2 regions of the Staphylococcus sp. SA22 genome follow, and region 1 is predicted to be linked to the other one. Evidence: predicted binding sites of a transcription regulator. Region 1 holds the regulator's gene; the other holds the start of a gene.

Region 1 (10,087 bases):
CCAGATAAATCATTAATTATCTTTTTAACATCGTCTTGTACAAATAAGAAACGTCCAAGAACTGCACGAATATCTTTTTCATTCATTAACGGATATTGATCCCACACATAATCTAAAATCGTTTTACTAGATTTAAATTCTGCTTGCTTTTGATCATAATAACCAATTTGTAAATTTGCGCCAAAAGTAATGTCGCCATTAAGCGCTTTTTGTTGATTAGCAATAGTTTTAATTAAGGTCGATTTTCCAATACCATTTGGCCCAATGATTGCTATATGATCGCCTTTAGAGACCTCTATACTGATAGGTTTGGTAATTGCAGTTTGATAACCGATTTCTAAATTTTTTACATGCATGACGTCATTACCTGTATTCCGGTCAAAGCCAAATTGAATATTTGCACTTTTGGCATCTAACATTGGTTTATCAATGCGTTCCATTTTTTCTAAAATCTTACGTCTACTTTTTGCCATTCCACTTGTTGAAGCACGGGTAATATTTTTCTCAACAAAAGTTTCTAATCGTTTTATTTCTGCTTGTTGACTTTCATATTCTTGCATTCGTTTTTCATAATATAAGTCCCGTTGCTGTATAAATTCCTCGTAATTACCAACATAGCGTTTGACATCACCTAAAGCCACATCATAAATTTGAGTAACTATTTTATCTAAAAAGTAACGATCATGGCTGATGATGACGATTGCACCTTTAAAATAACGTAGATAATCTTCAAGCCACTTTGTCGTTTCTAAATCTAAGTGGTTAGTAGGTTCATCTAAAAGTAATAAATCAGGTTCATTTAATAGCATTTGAGCTAAAGATAAACGTGTTTTTTGGCCACCGCTAAAATCATTGATAGGTTTATTGAAATCTTCTTCACTAAAATTTAACCCGTGAAGTACTGTTTTAATTTTACTTTCATATTGATATCCTTCTAATTGTTCAAATTGATTCGATAAAGATTCATAACGGGACATATGTGTTTTATATGTATCACTATCGTAATCATTTGCATGTTTTGATAACCAATCTGTTTCTTCTTTGATTAAGCTTTCCATTCGTTTAATATGTTCAAATGGTTTTGACATTTCTTCAAAAACTGTTGCATTAGAATTTAAAGTCATTTGTTGAGTTAAATAACCTAGTTTTAAGTTTTTAATTTTTGACACATTTCCAGAATCATAGTTTTCTACACCAGCTATAATTTTCATCAATGTTGATTTACCGGCGCCATTTCTTCCTACGATACCAATTCGTTCACCAGTTTTTACTTCAAAATCAACATCAGTAAATATATCTTCACCATCGAACGATTTTGATATATGATTGAGTTGTAAAAGTATCATTCGATCTTCACCTTTCGTCTTTCGCAAATTTTATTAACTTATGATAAAAGTCGTAATTATTACATTAATAACCATTTTACAGTATAAAACGCCGTCTTGAAACTAAGATATTTATTTTTAAAATTCAATAATGTATAATATTTAGGTATTCATTGTAATCAATTATTTGTTTTTTAATAATCTAACAATTACGCTCTAACTCGTTTGAATACATAGATATAATTCATTCAAACACGAAGGAGGAAATAGCGAATGAGTGACCAAGTTAAAATTCCTCGAGCAACTTTAAAACGTTTGCCGTTATATTATAGATTTGTCAGTTCATTAAAATCTAAAGGTATAGATCGTGTAAATTCAAAAGCGATTAGCGATGCGTTACAAATTGACTCGGCAACAATTCGTCGTGACTTTTCATATTTTGGCGAATTAGGTAAAAAAGGGTACGGATATAATATAGATAGTTTATTGGATTTCTTTAAATCTGAACTAAGCGAGAGTGACATGATCAAAATCGCAATTGTCGGAGTTGGGAACCTAGGGAAAGCTTTGCTCACATATAACTTTTCAATACATGATGATATGACGATTACAGAAGCGTTTGACGTAAAAGAAGATGTTATTGGCCAGAAAATAGGGAACGTTATTGTAAAAGATAACGATGAATTAATAACAACATTGAAGAAGGAAGAAATAGATGTTGTGATTCTAACTACACCAGAAAGAGTTGCACAGAAAGTTGCAGACGAACTCGTCCAAGCTGGTGTGAAAGGTATTTTAAACTTCACTCCTGGTAGAATTAATACGCCTTCAGATGTGCAAGTACATCAAATTGACTTAGGTATAGAATTACAGTCATTATTATTCTTTATGAAAAATTACAGTGAATAAATGTGATGTTAGCTTTGAATGATTAACCTTGTTATATCTTTAATTAATTATAGAACAGTCTGGGACTAAGTATGTCTCAGGCTTTTTCTGTTATGTTTGAAAATGAAAGGAAAAACTGTTGTGTTAATAAATATAGTATAGGTTAATAAATTAACACGTAGAGATATAATGATGAATCGTAATTAATCGCATTTCTTATGTGAATATAATATAAATATCAAAAATATTGTGTATAAGGTTGAAAACAAGAAAATCATCGCCTATAATACATACTAAACTTATCGGAAATTAGGGGGTTAGGACGATGTGGATGATTTTTAGTGGCTTAATTGTCGGGGGACTCTTAGGTTTTGTGATGCAAAGAACAAGATTTTGTTTAACAGGTGGCTTTCGAGATATGTATGTGCAAAAGAATAATAAGATGTTCTATGCATTATTAATCGCTATTACTATTCAAAGTATAGGATTATTGATTTTGACGGCAACAGGTATTTTACAAATTCCTGCACATAGTTTTCCAATATTGGGAACAATTATAGGTTCTTTTATTTTTGGAATTGGAATAGTATTGGCTGGAGGGTGTGCAACAGGTACTTGGTATCGCGCTGGTGAAGGGCTAATTGGTAGTTGGATTGCATTAGTATTATATGCTGTTACTGCAGCAATCACTAAAACAGGGATTTTAAAGCCAGTAATGGATAAAATTAATCAACCAACGAATGTAAATAGTGATATGTCTCAAACAACTGGCATTCCGTTTTGGGGATTAGTCGTTATATTAACTATAATCACCATTTTTCTAGTTGTAAGAACACTCAATAATAAGAAAGTTCGAGTTGCTGTTCCAAAACTAAAGCAACGTTATACAGGTATTAGATATTACCTTTTCGAAAAACGATACCATCCATTTATTGCAGCAATTGTAATTGGACTTATCGCACTCTTAGCTTGGCCAATGAGTGCATCAACTGGAAGAAATGACGGTTTAGGTATAACAACGCCATCAGCAAATTTAGTACACTTTTTGATTACAGGTGAAACTAAATTTATTGATTGGGGTGTCTTTTTAGTTCTAGGAATTTTCATTGGTTCATATATTGCAGCTAGAGGATCAAGAGAATTTAAATGGCGATTGCCAGACAAGATTACAATACGAAACAGTGCTATTGGTGGCATATGTATGGGATTTGGTGCGTCAGTTGCTGGTGGTTGTTCTATCGGTAACGGTTTGGTTGAAACAGCAACGATGACTTGGCAAGGATGGATTGCGCTAGCATCAATGATAGTTGGTGTATGGACAATGAGTCATTTTATCTTTGTTCGTCCAATGAAAAAAGTACAACAACAATCTGCAAAGGTTAAACAGCAAACGCAAATAGTATAGAAGATTATTATGCAAATGATGTTGATCAAATAAAAGTGATTGGAAAAGGAGAAATAATTATGATACACGAATTAGGTACAGTAGGAATGGTATGTCCATTTCCGTTAATTGAAGCGCAAAAGAAAATGGCAACATTGCAATCTGGAGATGAATTAAAAATTGATTTTGATTGCACGCAAGCGACGGAAGCTATTCCAAATTGGGCTGCAGAAAATGGATATCCTGTAACAAACTATGAACAAATTGATAATGCTTCATGGACAATTACAATTCAAAAAGTTTAACGTTATCTTTTTTAGATTCTATGGCTACTTCCGCTACTTTAAAAGCGAGTAAGTAGTCTTTTTTGGTTTTAGTTCACGAAATTAATTTTATATAGCGTGATACATTTTATTCCAAAAGATGTAATAAAACTTTACGCATTTTTGCTTTTTATAAATTGTCAGATTATTATGAAAACAAGGGAGTGGTAAGTATGAATTTTAACGATACGATATTTATGTTTTTGTGTACATTATTAGTTTGGCTAATGACACCAGGATTAAGTTTATTTTATGGCGGGTTAGTTCAATCTAAAAATGCGCTAAATACTGTCATGCAAAGTATGGCAGCAATTGTGCTTGTTACATTTGTATGGATAACAGTTGGTTTTACAATTAGTTTTGGGAATGGGAATTTATGGTTCGGAAATTGGGAATATACTTTTCTTAATCATGTAGGTTTTGCGACTCAAGAAGATATTAGCCCACATATTCCTTTCGCTTTGTTTATGTTATTTCAAATGATGTTTTGTACGATTGCAATTTCTATTTTATCTGGTTCAATCGCTGAGAAAATGAAGTTTATTCCTTATTTATTATTCGTAGTAATATGGACTGCTCTTGTATACAGTCCAGTAGCACATTGGGTTTGGGGCGGCGGTTGGATTAACAAACTCGGTGTATTAGATTTCGCCGGAGGTACTGTTGTTCATATTACATCAGGTGTTTCTGGTTTAGTATTAGCTATTATGATTGGAAAAGGAAACAAACATTCTGAATCAACACCACATAATCTTATCATTACGTTGATTGGCGGTATATTTGTGTGGATTGGTTGGTATGGATTTAATGTAGGTAGTGCTTTTACATTTGATAATATTGCGATGCTTGCATTTACAAATACTGTCATTTCAGCCAGTGCAGGTGCTATAGGTTGGTTAATTCTAGAATATATTTTTAAAAAGACTACAAGTTTACTAGGGTTATTACTAGGTGCATTAGCTGGTTTAGTTGTCATTACACCTGCAGCAGGATACGTGACATATCTTAGTGCAACAATCATGGCAATGATTGGCGGTATCTGTTGCTATATCGTTATTAATTACATCAAGGTAAAACTAAAATATCATGATGCATTAGATGCATTTGGTATTCATGGTGTTGGTGGTATTATTGGTGCAGTATTAACAGCCTTTTTCCAAAGTAAAAAGGCAAATCCTGACATTGAGAATGGCTTTATTTATACTGGTGATATACATATTGTACTTGTACAAATATTATGTGTAACAGCAGTTGTAATTTTTAGTATCGTCATGACGTTTATTATTGCGAAAGTAATTAAATTAATTACACCATTATCTGTTACGGAACAAGAAACGAATATAGGATTAGACAAGATTGTTCACGGTGAACATGCTTACTTTGAAGGTGAGCTAAATAGATTCAATAAACATATTCGATATTAGAATATATATACATAGAATATTCATTGTCCTGACATTTAACTAAAGGTTGATGTTGGGACATTTTGTTATACAAAAGTTTTATTTTGAAATCTTTTTATGAAAGAAGCAGAAATATTATTTAAAGCGGTTACACATATGCTAAAATAAGGCTAAGTGTCACAAATAATGATAGGTGAATAAGTATGAAAAATATATCTGATATTGCCAAATTGGCAGGCGTTTCAAAAAGTACAGTATCTAGATTTTTAAATAATGGATCTGTCAGTAAAAAAACAAGTGAAAAATTAACAAAAATTATAGCAGAACATGACTATCAACCGAATCAATTTGCTCAAAGTTTAAGAGCGAGACAAACACACCTTATTGGTGCCATTATACCTAGAATGAATTCATATGCAGTAGATGAAACAATCAAAGGATTGGCAAAACAATGCCAAAAATATGAATCACAATTAATTTTAAATTACACAGGATTAAATATCGAAGCAGAAATACAAGCGCTTGAAACATTAGCACGCAGTAAAGTAGATGGTATTGTTTTAATGGCTACAGACATAACAGAGAGACATATAGAAGTCATTAATAAAATGAATGTACCAATCGTTATTGTTGGTCAACAACATGAACAACTTCATAGTATTGTGCATGATGATTATAAAGCAGGTCAAATTATAGGTGAATGGATTGGTCAACAGGGATATCAACAAATTGAAGTGTTTAGTGTGAGTGAAAAAGATATTGCAGTTGGTATACATAGAAAACGTGGTTTACTTGACCAGTTAGCTAAATACCAAATTAAACCTAATATACATGAAACAAATTTTACTTATGTGGAAGCACAAAAAGATGTTGCAAATGTTTTGGAAAATGTGGAGCAAGTAGATGCGGTTGTTGGAGCAACTGATACGATTGCATTAGCTGCCTATAAATATTATTCTGATAAAAAAGATGTTATGAAACCACATCAAATATATGGTTTTGGTGGTGACCCAATGACACAATTAGTGTCTCCATCGATAAAAACAATTCATTATAATTATTTTGAAGCTGGCCAATGCGCGATGGAAGAGATACAACAGATGCTTAAAAAGCAAGATATGCCATATAGCGTCACAGTAGATGTTAATATTTAGACGCTGTATTTTTTAAAATAAATGTGGAACCGATACCATATAAGTATAAATGGATAGGTTAAAAGTTAAAGAACGTAGGTAAAATTTGCTATAATAGAATATAAATTGTTAACAGCATAAATTATAAAAGGAGGACTGGGTAAATATTATGACCGAATGGACTAGAGAAGAACGTTATCAACGAATCGAGGACGTTGATACTGAGTATTTTAAAACATTAAAACAACAAGTTGATCAATCAAAATTTCGTCAACAATTTCATATACAACCAGAAACAGGCTTATTAAATGATCCCAACGGACTTATTTTTTATAAAGGGAAGTATTATGTTTCACATCAATGGTTCCCGTTAGGCGCAGTACATGGCTTAAAGTATTGGTATAACTACACGAGTGATGACTTAATAAACTTTAAAGCTGAAGGGCCAATATTAAATCCAGATACTAAATATGACAGCCATGGTGTTTATAGCGGTAGCGCTTTTGAATATAACGGGCATTTATATTATATGTACACAGGAAATCATCGAGATAATCATTGGCAACGACATGCGAGTCAGATGATCGCACGATTGAAAGAAGACGGCTCAGTTGAAAAGTTTCCAAAGCCAGTAATTAGCCAGCAACCAGAAGGATATACGAGTCATTTTAGAGATCCTAAAGTTTTTAAATATGGTGAGAAATATTATGCAATCATTGGCGCACAAAATAATGATCAGCAAGGTCGACTATTACTTTATAATACTGAAGATATAATTAATTGGCATTATTTAGGTGAAATAAATACAGAGTTAGATGATTTTGGATATATGTGGGAATGCCCAGATTACTTTAATGTAGATAATCAAGATGTCATACTTATTTGTCCACAAGGTATTGAATCAAAAGGCAATCAGTTCAAAAATATTTATCAAAGTGGTTATATACTTGGAAAGTTTGATATTGAAAAGTTAACATATGAACATGAAAATTTTGTCGAGCTTGATAATGGCTTTGATTTCTATGCACCTCAAACATTTTTAGATGAAAAAGGCCGACGAGTACTAATTGGATGGATGGGGTTACCGGAAATCGAATATCCTACTGATAATGAAGGATGGGCCCATTGCTTAACAATTCCTCGTGTATTAAATGTAGAAAATGGTCAACTTAAGCAACGTCCATATCCAGCGTTGGAAAAATTACGTCACAATAAAGAGACAGCATTAGGCTACGCAAATAAATTTACTCGAAAATTACATCCGTATGAAGGTAAACAGTATGAATTAATCATAGATATTTTGGATAATGATGCTACCGAAGTGTACTTTGAATTACGTACGTCTAAGACTTCTTCAACATTAATCGCTTATAACAAGCGTGAAAATAAAATAACATTAGATCGCAGCGACAGTGGTTTATTGCCGACAAATGTTGAAGGTACGACGCGTAGTACAATATTAGACACGCCATTAAAGCAATTACAAATTTTTGTTGATACATCTAGTATAGAAATTTTCTGTAATGATGGGGAACGTGTTTTGACATCTCGAATTTTCCCGACAGAAGACGCACTAGGTATTAAAACATCAACAGAATCAGGGCAAGTATATTTACAATTTACTAAATACGATTTAAAGGATGAACATAAATGAGACGTCTATTTTCAATAGGAGAAGCGTTAATTGATTTTATTCCAAATATTACAAATGCGAATTTAAAAGATGTTCAAACATTTACGAAGCAAATTGGTGGCGCACCTTGTAATGTAGCTTGTACAGTTCAAAAGTTAGGACAACAAGCGTATATGATTACACAATTAGGTAATGATGCATTTGGAGATAGCATTATTGAAACGATATCAAGTATTGGTGTAGATGTATCAAAAGTGTATCGCACGAATGAAGCAAACACTGCGTTAGCTTTTGTGAGTTTGACTGAAGCGGGCGAGCGAGATTTTTCTTTTTATCGTAAGCCCTCTGCCGATATGTTATTTGAACCAAGTTTTGTTAATGATATTGATGTGAATGAAAACGATATAGTACATTTTTGTTCTGTTGATTTGGTCGATAGTCCGATGAGAGATGCACATTATCAATTGATTACCAAAACATTAAATGCAAATGGTACTGTCGTATTTGATCCTAATGTAAGATTGCCATTATGGGATAACGCTGAAGATTTAAGACAAACTATTCATACCGTTTTGCCATTGGCGCATATTGTAAAAGTTTCAGATGAAGAATTAGAATTTATTACAGGTATTCATGATGAAAATGAAGCCATTCAATCATTATTTACAGGTAATGTCACTGTAGTCATTTATACGATGGGAGCAGATGGTGCTGCCGTATATTTGAAAAATGGTATTAATCATTATCATAGTGGCTATAAGGTAAAACCTGTTGATACAACTGGGGCAGGGGATGCCTTTATTGGTGCAGTTATTAGCAGGATTTTAGCAACCGATGTGTTAAATTTAACACAGTTATTTGAAAATGAAGGTGAGGAAATTTTAGAGTTTAGCAATCGCGTTGCTGCAATAGTGACAACGAAGTATGGTGCTATTAATAGTTTGCCAACATTACAAGAGGTTGAACAAGCATTTTAAATAATTCATTTATAAAACAGTGTAGGAAACAAGTTGAATCTTGTGCTACACTGTTTTTTAAAACAAAATAAGATTCACGGGGTAGGAAATTGTAGCATTTTATTTGAGGAAACTGTCGATTTCAAATTTAGTACATTTTGTTAAAAATTGCGCCATAGGATTGTAGAGTGAAATAGAAATTGATAAATTATGTAGTAATAGGAATAGGTATACAAAGAAACGTTACATCATTTTTTAATTCACACGTTATATTTAATTTTGTTATTAAAATTAAAAAGCCAGCTATACAGTGCATTTGCTAGTTATCTTGTTAAAATCCAACAAGATTTACAATTGAATACGCCGTTAACTGACTTTATTATCTTATTATATTTTTTTAACGTTTCTCACCGATGCATAGCAGTGTTCTTTATTTTTAAAATAGACAATTCGCTCTTTCGAATCTATAGATTCAATATTATGGCGATTGACGACAAAGCTATTATGACATCTAAAGAAACGATCATCTAATTGACTCAGTTCTTTTAAATTACCATAAAATTCAATTTGACGGTTATCTAAATGGGCAATGAGTCTGTGAGATTTTGTTGATGATTCAAAAAACATAATATCATCATATTGAACATACACTGAATTACTGCCACGTTTTAATTCAATCGTTTCAACGCTATTATCTTTAGACAACAATTGTAAGCGTGTATGTGCAGTTTCTAAACAGTCTATAATTCGAGTTCTTAATTCAGCTGGATCATCTTTAAAAATAAAATCCATCGCTGCAACTTTGTAGACAAACGTTAAATAGGTAAGTTCACTGTGACTCGTAACAAATATAATGTTACCAACTGGATCATGCTTACGAATTTCACTGCCTAATTTGATACCATTAATATCAGTTGAAAGTTGAATATCTAAAAAGTAACAGCCTATGTCATTCATATTTTTAGCTTGCTCAAGCACCTCATAAGGATTATCAGTTGCGAGGGCAATTTCCATAGGCTTTTCTTCTATCATTATATAATTT
Region 2 (10,087 bases), on a different contig from region 1:
TCATTAAAAGATATCCAAAAAGCTTATGGCAAGGACTTGAAAAAAGAAAATGGTAAAACAAAGGAAGCTGATAGCGGTATTTTTTACTATCAAAATGCTAAAAAGACATTAGGAATCTGGTTTGTCGTTGATCATAATAGAGTTGTCGAAGTAACAGTTGGACATACACCATACAAAACAAGTAAATAAAATAATAACATATTAAGGCTAGAGTGTGAGGAGTGATACCGCATTCTAGTCTTTTTTATTATATGATGGTAGTTTTGGTGTCTCCATGATATTGAAATATATAGATTTAATCATGCACAGTTAAGTAGTCAGTATACATATTTCAAGCATTGATTAAGTATATAGAGCACTATTTTGTATTTGTTAATATTTTCACAAAAATAAAGCCTTGATAAATTTTAAAATATAATTAAGCCCAATTTTTAAAATTTTATTTAGTCACAGATAACATTTTTAAAAAAGAAAAGAATCAATAAATAAAATCAATGAACAAAAAGTATCGAAATAAATAGAAATAATCATTTACTTTTCTTAAAAATTAAATTAATATTTTATTTATAAGCTGTTTTTAAGATTTCAGGAGGAATGAAATGTGAGGAAATTTTCAAGATATGCATTTACAAGTATGGCAGCAGTAACCTTGTTGAGCACTTTATCACCAGCAGCATTAGCGATTGATTCAAACAATAAACCAGCTAATTCTGATATTAAATTTGAGGTGACTCAAAAGAGTGATGCGGTCAAAGCATTAAAAGAATTGCCTAAATCCGAAAATGTAAAAAATATTTATCAAGATTACGCTGTTACTGATGTAAAAACTGATAAAAAAGGATTTACGCATTACACATTGCAACCGAGTGTTGATGGTGTTCATGCACCTGACAAAGAAGTGAAAGTACACGCAGACAAATCAGGAAAAGTCGTTTTAATCAATGGGGATACTGATGCGAAGAAAGTAAAGCCAACGAATAAAGTGACATTAAGTAAAGATGACGCAGCCGACAAAGCATTTAAAGCAGTTAAGATTGATAAGCATAAAGCGAAAAATCTTAAAGATAAAGTCATTAAAGAAAACAAAGTTGAAATCGATGGTGACAGTAATAAATACGTTTATAATGTTGAGTTAATTACAGTGACACCAGAAATTTCACATTGGAAAGTTAAAATTGATGCTCAAACTGGCGAAATTTTAGAAAAAATGAACTTAGTTAAAGAAGCTGCAGAAACTGGTAAAGGAAAAGGTGTACTTGGCGATACAAAAGATATCAATATCAATAGTATTGACGGTGGATTTAGCCTAGAAGATTTAACGCATCAAGGTAAATTATCAGCATTTAGCTTTAATGATCAAACAGGTCAAGCAACATTGATTACTAATGAAGATGAAAACTTCGTAAAAGATGAGCAACGTGCTGGCGTAGATGCAAATTATTACGCTAAACAAACATATGATTATTACAAAGACACATTTGGTCGTGAATCATATGACAACCATGGTAGTCCAATTGTTTCATTAACCCATGTTAATAACTATGGTGGTCAAGATAACAGAAATAATGCCGCATGGATCGGTGACAAAATGATCTATGGTGATGGTGATGGTCGCACATTCACAAGTTTATCGGGTGCAAATGACGTAGTGGCACACGAATTAACACACGGTGTGACACAAGAGACTGCGAACTTAGAATATAAGGACCAGTCAGGCGCTCTAAATGAAAGCTTTTCAGATGTTTTTGGATACTTTGTAGATGACGAGGATTTCTTAATGGGTGAAGATGTCTACACACCTGGAAAAGAGGGAGACGCTTTACGCAGCATGTCAAACCCAGAACAATTTGGTCAACCAGCTCATATGAAAGACTATGTATTCACTGAAAAAGATAATGGTGGCGTACATACGAATTCTGGAATTCCAAATAAAGCAGCTTATAACGTGATTCAAGCAATAGGGAAATCTAAATCAGAACAAATTTACTACCGAGCATTAACGGAATACTTAACAAGTAATTCAAACTTCAAAGATTGTAAAGATGCATTATACCAAGCGGCTAAAGATTTATATGACGAGCAAACAGCTGAACAAGTGTATGAAGCATGGAATGAAGTAGGCGTGGAGTAAAAATATATAAACAAGAAGAAGTAATGTTAAACACTTATAAATAATTAAATTTTAAATACAGCTTATATATGGGGTATACCTACATTGATTATTGACTTTGTAGGTGTACCCTCTTTTTGTAATTAGATGAGAGGAGTGTGAGGGTTGTCTGCCGAAAGACTACTCGGCAGTCTAAAATCATTACTAGTAGCAAATATGTGATAATTAAATGCTGACTTAGAATACAAAATTCATTTTAAAAGTTGTCACAAAAAATTTACATGTATTTTTATTATCTTTTGCAAAACAAAGTGTTAAATTATAAATGAAACATGCATGAATTTATTTTTTAATACAAGAAACGTAACTACCAAAGGAGTTTACAATATGAAGAAAAGTAAACGATTAGAAATTGTTTCTACAATAGTTAAAAAGCATAAGATTTATAAAAAAGAACAAATCATTTCATATATTGAAGAATATTTTGGTGTAAGATATAGTGCAACAACAATTGCTAAAGACTTGAAAGAACTTAATATATATCGTGTCCCTATCGATTGTGAAACATGGATTTATAAAGCTATTAATAATCAAACAGAACAAGAGATGAGAGAAAAGTTTAGACACTATTGTGAACATGAAGTTCTAAGTTCAATCATCAATGGTTCATACATTATTGTCAAAACCTCACCTGGTTTCGCCCAAGGCATAAACTATTTTATCGATCAGCTAAATATAGAAGAGATATTAGGTACGGTGAGTGGAAATGACACTACATTAATCTTAACTGCCTCAAATGATATGGCGGAATACGTATACGCAAAATTATTTAAATAGACATGTATCAAATGAATAATAAAAATTTGTTTCGTATCACGTGTACTCAAGTTAGTTACCAAATATTAACTTGTGTACGCGTTTTTTTATGGAAAGAAAGAATTCATAGTCATTCATTTGACTGTATAAAAAACTTTATACAACATGTTTTTGTGGGTCTTTTTGAATAAAAAATGTATATTTAGACCCAAAACACCTTTATTTATGTATAAAAATCCATTATTATGTATTGTATAACAAAAAGATATGAAATTTTCGACTTTCTTTATGTGAATATAATCACATGTAAGCGTTTGAAGATTGTCTATACTCTAAATGAATTCAAAGATAAAAGGAGGAAATAGACATGACAGATGGTCCAATTAAAGTAAATAGCGAAATTGGAGCTTTAAAAACTGTGTTACTTAAGCGTCCTGGAAAAGAATTAGAAAATTTAGTACCTGATTATTTAGATGGATTACTATTTGATGATATTCCATATTTAGAAGTAGCTCAAAAAGAGCATGACCATTTTGCACAGGTGCTAAGAGAAGAGGGTGTTGAAGTACTTTACCTTGAGAAGTTAGCAGCTGAAAGTATTGAAAATCCTCAAGTAAGAAGTGAATTTATTGATGATGTATTAGCAGAGTCTAAAAAAACAATATTAGGTCATGAAGAAGAAATTAAGGCATTATTTGCGACACTTTCTAATCAAGAACTTGTAGATAAAATAATGTCAGGGGTACGTAAGGAAGAAATTAATCCGAAATGCACACATCTAGTAGAGTATATGGATGATAAATATCCATTCTATTTAGATCCAATGCCAAACCTTTATTTTACTAGAGATCCACAAGCCTCAATAGGACACGGTATAACAATCAATCGGATGTTCTGGAGAGCACGACGACGAGAATCAATATTTATTCAATATATTGTAAAGCATCATCCTAGATTTAAAGATGCGAATATTCCAATCTGGTTAGATCGAGATTGCCCATTCAATATTGAAGGCGGCGATGAACTTGTTTTATCTAAAGATGTCTTGGCTATAGGCGTTTCAGAACGTACATCTGCACAAGCTATTGAAAAGTTAGCGCGACGTATTTTTGAAAATCCGCAGGCGACGTTTAAAAAAGTAGTAGCAATTGAAATTCCAACTAGTCGAACATTTATGCACTTAGATACAGTATTTACAATGATAGATTATGACAAATTTACAATGCATTCAGCCATTTTAAAGGCAGAAGGCAATATGAATATATTTATTATTGAATATGATGACGTAAATAAAGATATTGCCATCAAACAATCTAGTCATTTAAAAGATACTTTAGAAGACGTACTAGGTATAGATGATATTCAATTCATTCCAACAGGAAATGGTGATGTCATTGATGGTGCTAGAGAGCAATGGAATGATGGCTCAAATACATTATGTATAAGACCAGGTGTTGTAGTGACTTACGATAGAAACTATGTATCGAATGATTTATTGAGACAGAAAGGCATTAAAGTTATTGAAATAAGTGGTAGCGAGTTGGTACGTGGACGTGGGGGTCCTAGATGTATGAGTCAACCACTATTCAGAGAAGACATTTAACGTAATAAATTATAGAAACGAGGGTGAAAATAATGACAGAAATTCAAAAACCGTATGATTTAAAAGGCAGATCATTATTAAAAGAAAGTGATTTTACCAAAGCAGAATTCGAAGGACTTATTGATTTTGCAATTACATTAAAAGAGTATAAGAAAAACGGTATTAAGCATCACTACTTATCTGGAAAAAACATTGCACTACTATTCGAAAAAAATTCGACGAGAACGCGTGCAGCGTTTACAGTTGCGTCTATTGATTTAGGTGCGCATCCAGAATTTTTAGGGAAAAATGATATTCAATTAGGCAAAAAAGAATCTGTAGAGGATACTGCGAAAGTATTAGGTAGAATGTTCGATGGTATTGAATTCCGTGGTTTTTCACAACAAGCTGTTGAAGATTTAGCGAAGTTCTCTGGTGTACCGGTGTGGAATGGATTAACAGACGATTGGCATCCTACACAAATGTTAGCTGATTTTATGACAATAAAAGAGAATTTTGGATATCTAGAAGGAATAAACTTAACTTACGTTGGAGATGGACGTAATAATATTGCGCATTCATTAATGGTAGCAGGTGCTATGTTAGGTGTTAATGTAAGAATTTGTACACCTAAATCATTAAATCCAAAAGAGGCATATGTTGATATTGCAAAAGAAAAAGCGAGTCAATATGGTGGTTCAGTCATGATTACGGATAATATTGCAGAAGCAGTTGAAAATACAGATGCTATATATACAGATGTTTGGGTATCGATGGGTGAAGAAAGTGAATTTGAACAACGTATTAATTTATTAAAAGACTATCAAGTGAATCAACAGATGTTTGATTTAACAGGTAAAGATTCAACGATATTCTTACATTGTTTACCAGCATTCCATGATACAAATACACTTTATGGACAAGAAATTTATGAAAAATATGGATTAGCTGAAATGGAAGTTACAGACCAAATCTTTAGAAGTGAACATTCAAAAGTGTTTGATCAAGCTGAAAATAGAATGCATACAATTAAAGCAGTAATGGCAGCAACATTGGGGAGTTAATCACTAAATGGAACGATATGAATATGATGTGTCTGATGATATAAGTGTCATGTACAGACACCTCATATTGGTATTAAAGGAGAAATGAATATGAACGAATCAGGAGATAACAAACTCAGTAAATCTTCTTTAATTGGACTAGTTATAGGATCCATGATTGGTGGCGGTGCGTTCAATATAATGTCTGATATGGGCGGTAAAGCCGGTGGATTAGCCATTATTATTGGTTGGATTATTACAGCTATAGGAATGATTTCATTAGCGTTCGTATTTCAAAATTTAACCAATGAACGGCCGGAGCTAGACGGTGGTATTTATAGTTATGCTCAAGCAGGATTTGGCGATTTTGTAGGCTTTATCAGTGCTTGGGGATATTGGTTCTCAGCGTTTTTAGGCAATGTTGCCTATGCAACACTATTGATGTCAGCAGTAGGTAACTTTTTCCCGATTTTTAAAGGAGGCAACACATTACCAAGTATTATTGTCGCCTCGTTACTACTCTGGGGTGTCCATTTCTTGATTTTAAAAGGCGTTGAAACAGCAGCATTTATCAATAGTATTGTTACTGTTGCAAAGTTAATACCGATTTTACTTGTAATCATATGCATGATAATTGCATTCAATTTTGACACTTTTAAAACAGGCTTTTTCGGTATGACGTCAGAGGGTGTATTGCCATTTAGTTGGGCGAGCACAATGAGCCAAGTTAAAAGTACGATGCTAGTGACAGTATGGGTGTTTATCGGTATCGAAGGTGCAGTAATTTTTTCTAGTAGAGCTAAAAATAAAAAAGATGTAGGTAGTGCCACGGTTATAGGACTTATATCAGTTTTAATTATCTATTTCTTATTAACTGTATTAGCTCAAGGCGTGATTTTGCAAAATCATATTCCTCAATTAGATTCGCCAAGTATGGCACAGGTGCTTGCAACTATTGTAGGTGGTTGGGGATCTACACTTGTAAATATTGGTTTAATTATTTCGGTACTAGGTGCATGGTTAGGATGGACACTGCTTGCTGGTGAATTACCTTTCATTGTTGCAAAAGATGGATTATTTCCAAAATGGTTTGCTAAAGAAAATAAAAATGGAGCACCTGTAAATGCACTGCTTATTACCAATATATTAGTACAATTATTTTTGATAAGTATGCTATTTACACAGAGTGCGTATCAATTTGCATTTTCACTAGCATCAAGTGCTATTTTATACCCTTACATGTTCAGTGCATTTTACCAAGTTAAATACACTTTAGAGCATCGACAGCAAGCAACTACTAAACAATGGACGATTGGTATCATAGCCTCAATTTATGCTATATGGCTTATATATGCAGCAGGTATCAATTACTTATTATTGACGATGTTACTTTATATTCCAGCTCTTCTTGTTTATTCAATCGTTCAAAAGAATAATCAGACACGTTTGATTAAATCAGACTATATTCTTTTTATGATTATTATCGTACTTGCAGTTATCGGGTTAATTAAGTTATTGATGGGAACGATAAATGTTTTTTAAAAGGAGCGACAAAAATATGAAAGAGAAAATTGTCATTGCATTAGGCGGTAATGCGATACAGACAAAAGAAGCAACAGCTGAAGCACAACAAACAGCTATTAGACGTGCGATGCAAAACCTTAAACCTTTATTTGATTCACCAGCGCGTATTGTCATTTCACATGGTAATGGCCCACAAATTGGAAGTTTATTAATCCAACAAGCTAAATCGAACAGTGACACAACGCCGGCAATGCCATTGGATACTTGTGGTGCAATGTCACAGGGTATGATAGGCTATTGGTTGGAAACTGAAATCAATCGCATTTTAACTGAAATGAATAGTGATAGAACTGTAGGCACAATCGTTACACGTGTGGAAGTAGATAAAGATGATCCACGATTTGATAACCCAACTAAACCAATTGGTCCTTTTTATACGAAAGAAGAAGTTGAAGAATTACAAAAAGAACAGCCAGACTCAGTATTTAAAGAAGATGCAGGACGTGGTTATAGAAAAGTAGTTGCGTCACCACTACCTCAATCTATACTAGAACACCAGTTAATTCGAACTTTAGCAGACGGTAAAAATATTGTCATTGCATGCGGTGGTGGCGGTATTCCAGTTATAAAAAAAGAAAATACCTATGAAGGTGTTGAAGCGGTTATAGATAAAGATTTTGCTAGTGAGAAATTAGCAACGCTGATTGAAGCAGATACCTTAATGATTCTTACGAATGTAGAAAATGTATTTATTAACTTTAATGAACCTAATCAACAACAAATCGATGATATTGATGTAGCAACACTGAAAAAATACGCGGCACAAGGTAAGTTTGCGGAAGGATCGATGTTGCCAAAAATAGAAGCTGCGATACGATTTGTTGAAAGTGGGGAAAACAAAAAAGTTATCATTACCAATTTAGAGCAGGCATACGAAGCTTTGATTGGTAATAAAGGTACACACATTCACATGTAGCACTTTATCACGCGACAAAACATTAAATATGTTTCTCCGTTGATTCAAATGAAAAAGTTGTCTGCTGACACTTTGCAAGGTTTGAAGGAGTTTAACTTATGACAGAAAACTTTATTTTGGGTAGAAATAATAAATTAGAACATGAACTAAAGGCATTAGCAGATTACATTAATATCCCATATAGTATATTACAACCATATCAAAGTGAATGTTTTGTCAGACATTATACGAAAGGCCAAGTTATTTATTTTTCGCCACAAGAAAGTAGCAATATTTACTTTTTAATTGAAGGTAACATTATTAGAGAACATTACAATCAAAATGGAGATGTATATCGTTATTTTAATAAAGAGCAAGTATTATTTCCAATCAGTAACTTATTTCATCCGAAAGAGGTTAACGAATTGTGTACAGCATTAACCGATTGTACAGTTCTTGGATTGCCTAGAGAATTGATGGCCTTTTTGTGCAAAGCTAATGATGATATATTTTTGACACTTTTTGCATTAATAAATGATAATGAGCAGCAACACATGAACTATAACATGGCATTAACAAGTAAATTTGCTAAAGATCGAATTATCAAATTGTTATGCCATCTATGTCAGACAGTAGGATACGATCAAGATGAATTTTATGAAATCAAACAGTTTTTAACTATTCAACTCATGAGTGATATGGCTGGGATTTCCCGGGAAACAGCTGGTCATATTATTCATGAACTTAAAGATGAAAAACTTGTTGTTAAAGATCATAAAAATTGGTTAGTAAGCAAACATTTATTCAATGATGTATGTGTTTAATATACAATGTAAAATGAATAAGTTGAACATGAGGTCTAACGTACATTTATACGTTAGGCCTTTTTTGCTAGCATGATGAGAAATTTAAAATGTTAGTTAAATTTGATTGTTGAAATTACAGTAAAATTTAAGGTGATGAAAAATTTAGAACTTCTAAGTTTTTGAAAAGTAAAACATTTGCAATAGTGTAAAAATAGTATATTGATTTTTGCTAGTTAACAGAAAATTTTAAGTTATATAAATAGGAAGAAAACAAATTTTACGTAATTTTTTTCGAAAAGCAATTGATATAATTCTTATTTCATTATACAATTTAGACTAATCTAGAAATTGAAATGGAGTAATATTTTTGAAAAAAAGAATTGATTATTTGTCGAATAAGCAGAATAAGTATTCGATTAGACGTTTTACAGTAGGTACCACATCAGTAATAGTAGGGGCAACTATACTATTTGGGATAGGCAATCATCAAGCACAAGCTTCAGAACAATCGAACGATACAACGCAATCTTCGAAAAATAATGCAAGTGCAGATTCCGAAAAAAATAATATGATAGAAACACCTCAATTAAATACAACGGCTAATGATACATCTGATATTAGTGCAAACACAAACAGTGCGAATGTAGATAGCACAGCAAAACCAATGTCTACACAAACGAGCAATACCACTACAACAGAGCCAGCTTCAACAAATGAAACACCTCAACCGACGGCAATTAAAGATCAAGCAACTGCTGCAAAAATGCAAGATCAAACTGTTCCTCAAGAAGCAAATTCTCAAGTAGATAATAAAACAACGAATGATGCTAATAGCATAGCAACAAACAGTGAACTTAAAAATCCTCAAACATTAGATTTACCACAATCATCACCACAAACGATTTCCAATGCGCAAGGAACTAGTAAACCAAGTGTTAGAACGAGAGCTGTACGTAGTCTTGCAGTTGCTGAACCTGTAGTAAATGCTGCTGATGCTAAAGGTACAAATGTAAATGATAAAGTTACGGCAAGTAATCTACAGTTGCAAAAGACTACATTTGACCCTAACCAAAGTGGAAATACATTTATGGCGGCAAATTTTACAGTGACAGATAAAGTGAAATCAGGGGATTATTTTACAGCGAAGTTACCAGATAGTTTAACTGGTAATGGAGACGTGGATTACTCTAATTCAAATAATACGATGCCAATTGCAGATATTAAAAGTACGAATGGCGATGTTGTAGCTAA

The links. The regulator Rex, encoded in region 1, represses fermentation and respiration genes when NADH is low (regulators of the CRP and FNR family bind a similar motif). The targets are predictions, from matches to a motif close to TTGTGAAATATTTCACAA.
Region 2: arcA (arginine deiminase) is a predicted target of Rex. The motif match lies at 3,215-3,232, and genes of this name have one in related genera.

The regions. Positions count from the first base shown of each region.
Region 1 covers NZ_JBSZQY010000009.1:1,159-11,245, forward strand. The annotation lists gene ACXQH5_RS08865 (ABC-F family ATP-binding cassette domain-containing protein) at 1-1,346, opposite strand, end outside; gene ACXQH5_RS08870 (redox-sensing transcriptional repressor Rex) at 1,599-2,234, shown strand; gene ACXQH5_RS08875 (YeeE/YedE family protein) at 2,539-3,618, shown strand; gene ACXQH5_RS08880 (sulfurtransferase TusA family protein) at 3,678-3,902, shown strand; gene ACXQH5_RS08885 (ammonium transporter) at 4,094-5,344, shown strand; gene ACXQH5_RS08890 (LacI family DNA-binding transcriptional regulator) at 5,527-6,477, shown strand; gene ACXQH5_RS08895 (sucrose-6-phosphate hydrolase) at 6,626-8,110, shown strand; gene ACXQH5_RS08900 (carbohydrate kinase family protein) at 8,107-9,066, shown strand; gene ACXQH5_RS08905 (hypothetical protein) at 9,254-9,361, opposite strand; gene agrA (quorum-sensing response regulator AgrA) at 9,433-10,087, opposite strand, start outside.
Region 2 covers NZ_JBSZQY010000007.1:43,590-53,676, reverse strand. The annotation lists gene isaB (immunodominant staphylococcal antigen IsaB) at 1-189, shown strand, start outside; gene aur (zinc metalloproteinase aureolysin) at 602-2,131, shown strand; gene ACXQH5_RS07845 (arginine repressor) at 2,498-2,947, shown strand; gene ACXQH5_RS07840 (hypothetical protein) at 2,950-3,117, shown strand; gene arcA (arginine deiminase) at 3,294-4,529, shown strand; gene argF (ornithine carbamoyltransferase) at 4,562-5,572, shown strand; gene arcD (arginine-ornithine antiporter) at 5,663-7,093, shown strand; gene arcC (carbamate kinase) at 7,110-8,051, shown strand; gene ACXQH5_RS07815 (Crp/Fnr family transcriptional regulator) at 8,150-8,854, shown strand; gene clfB (MSCRAMM family adhesin clumping factor ClfB) at 9,204-10,087, shown strand, end outside.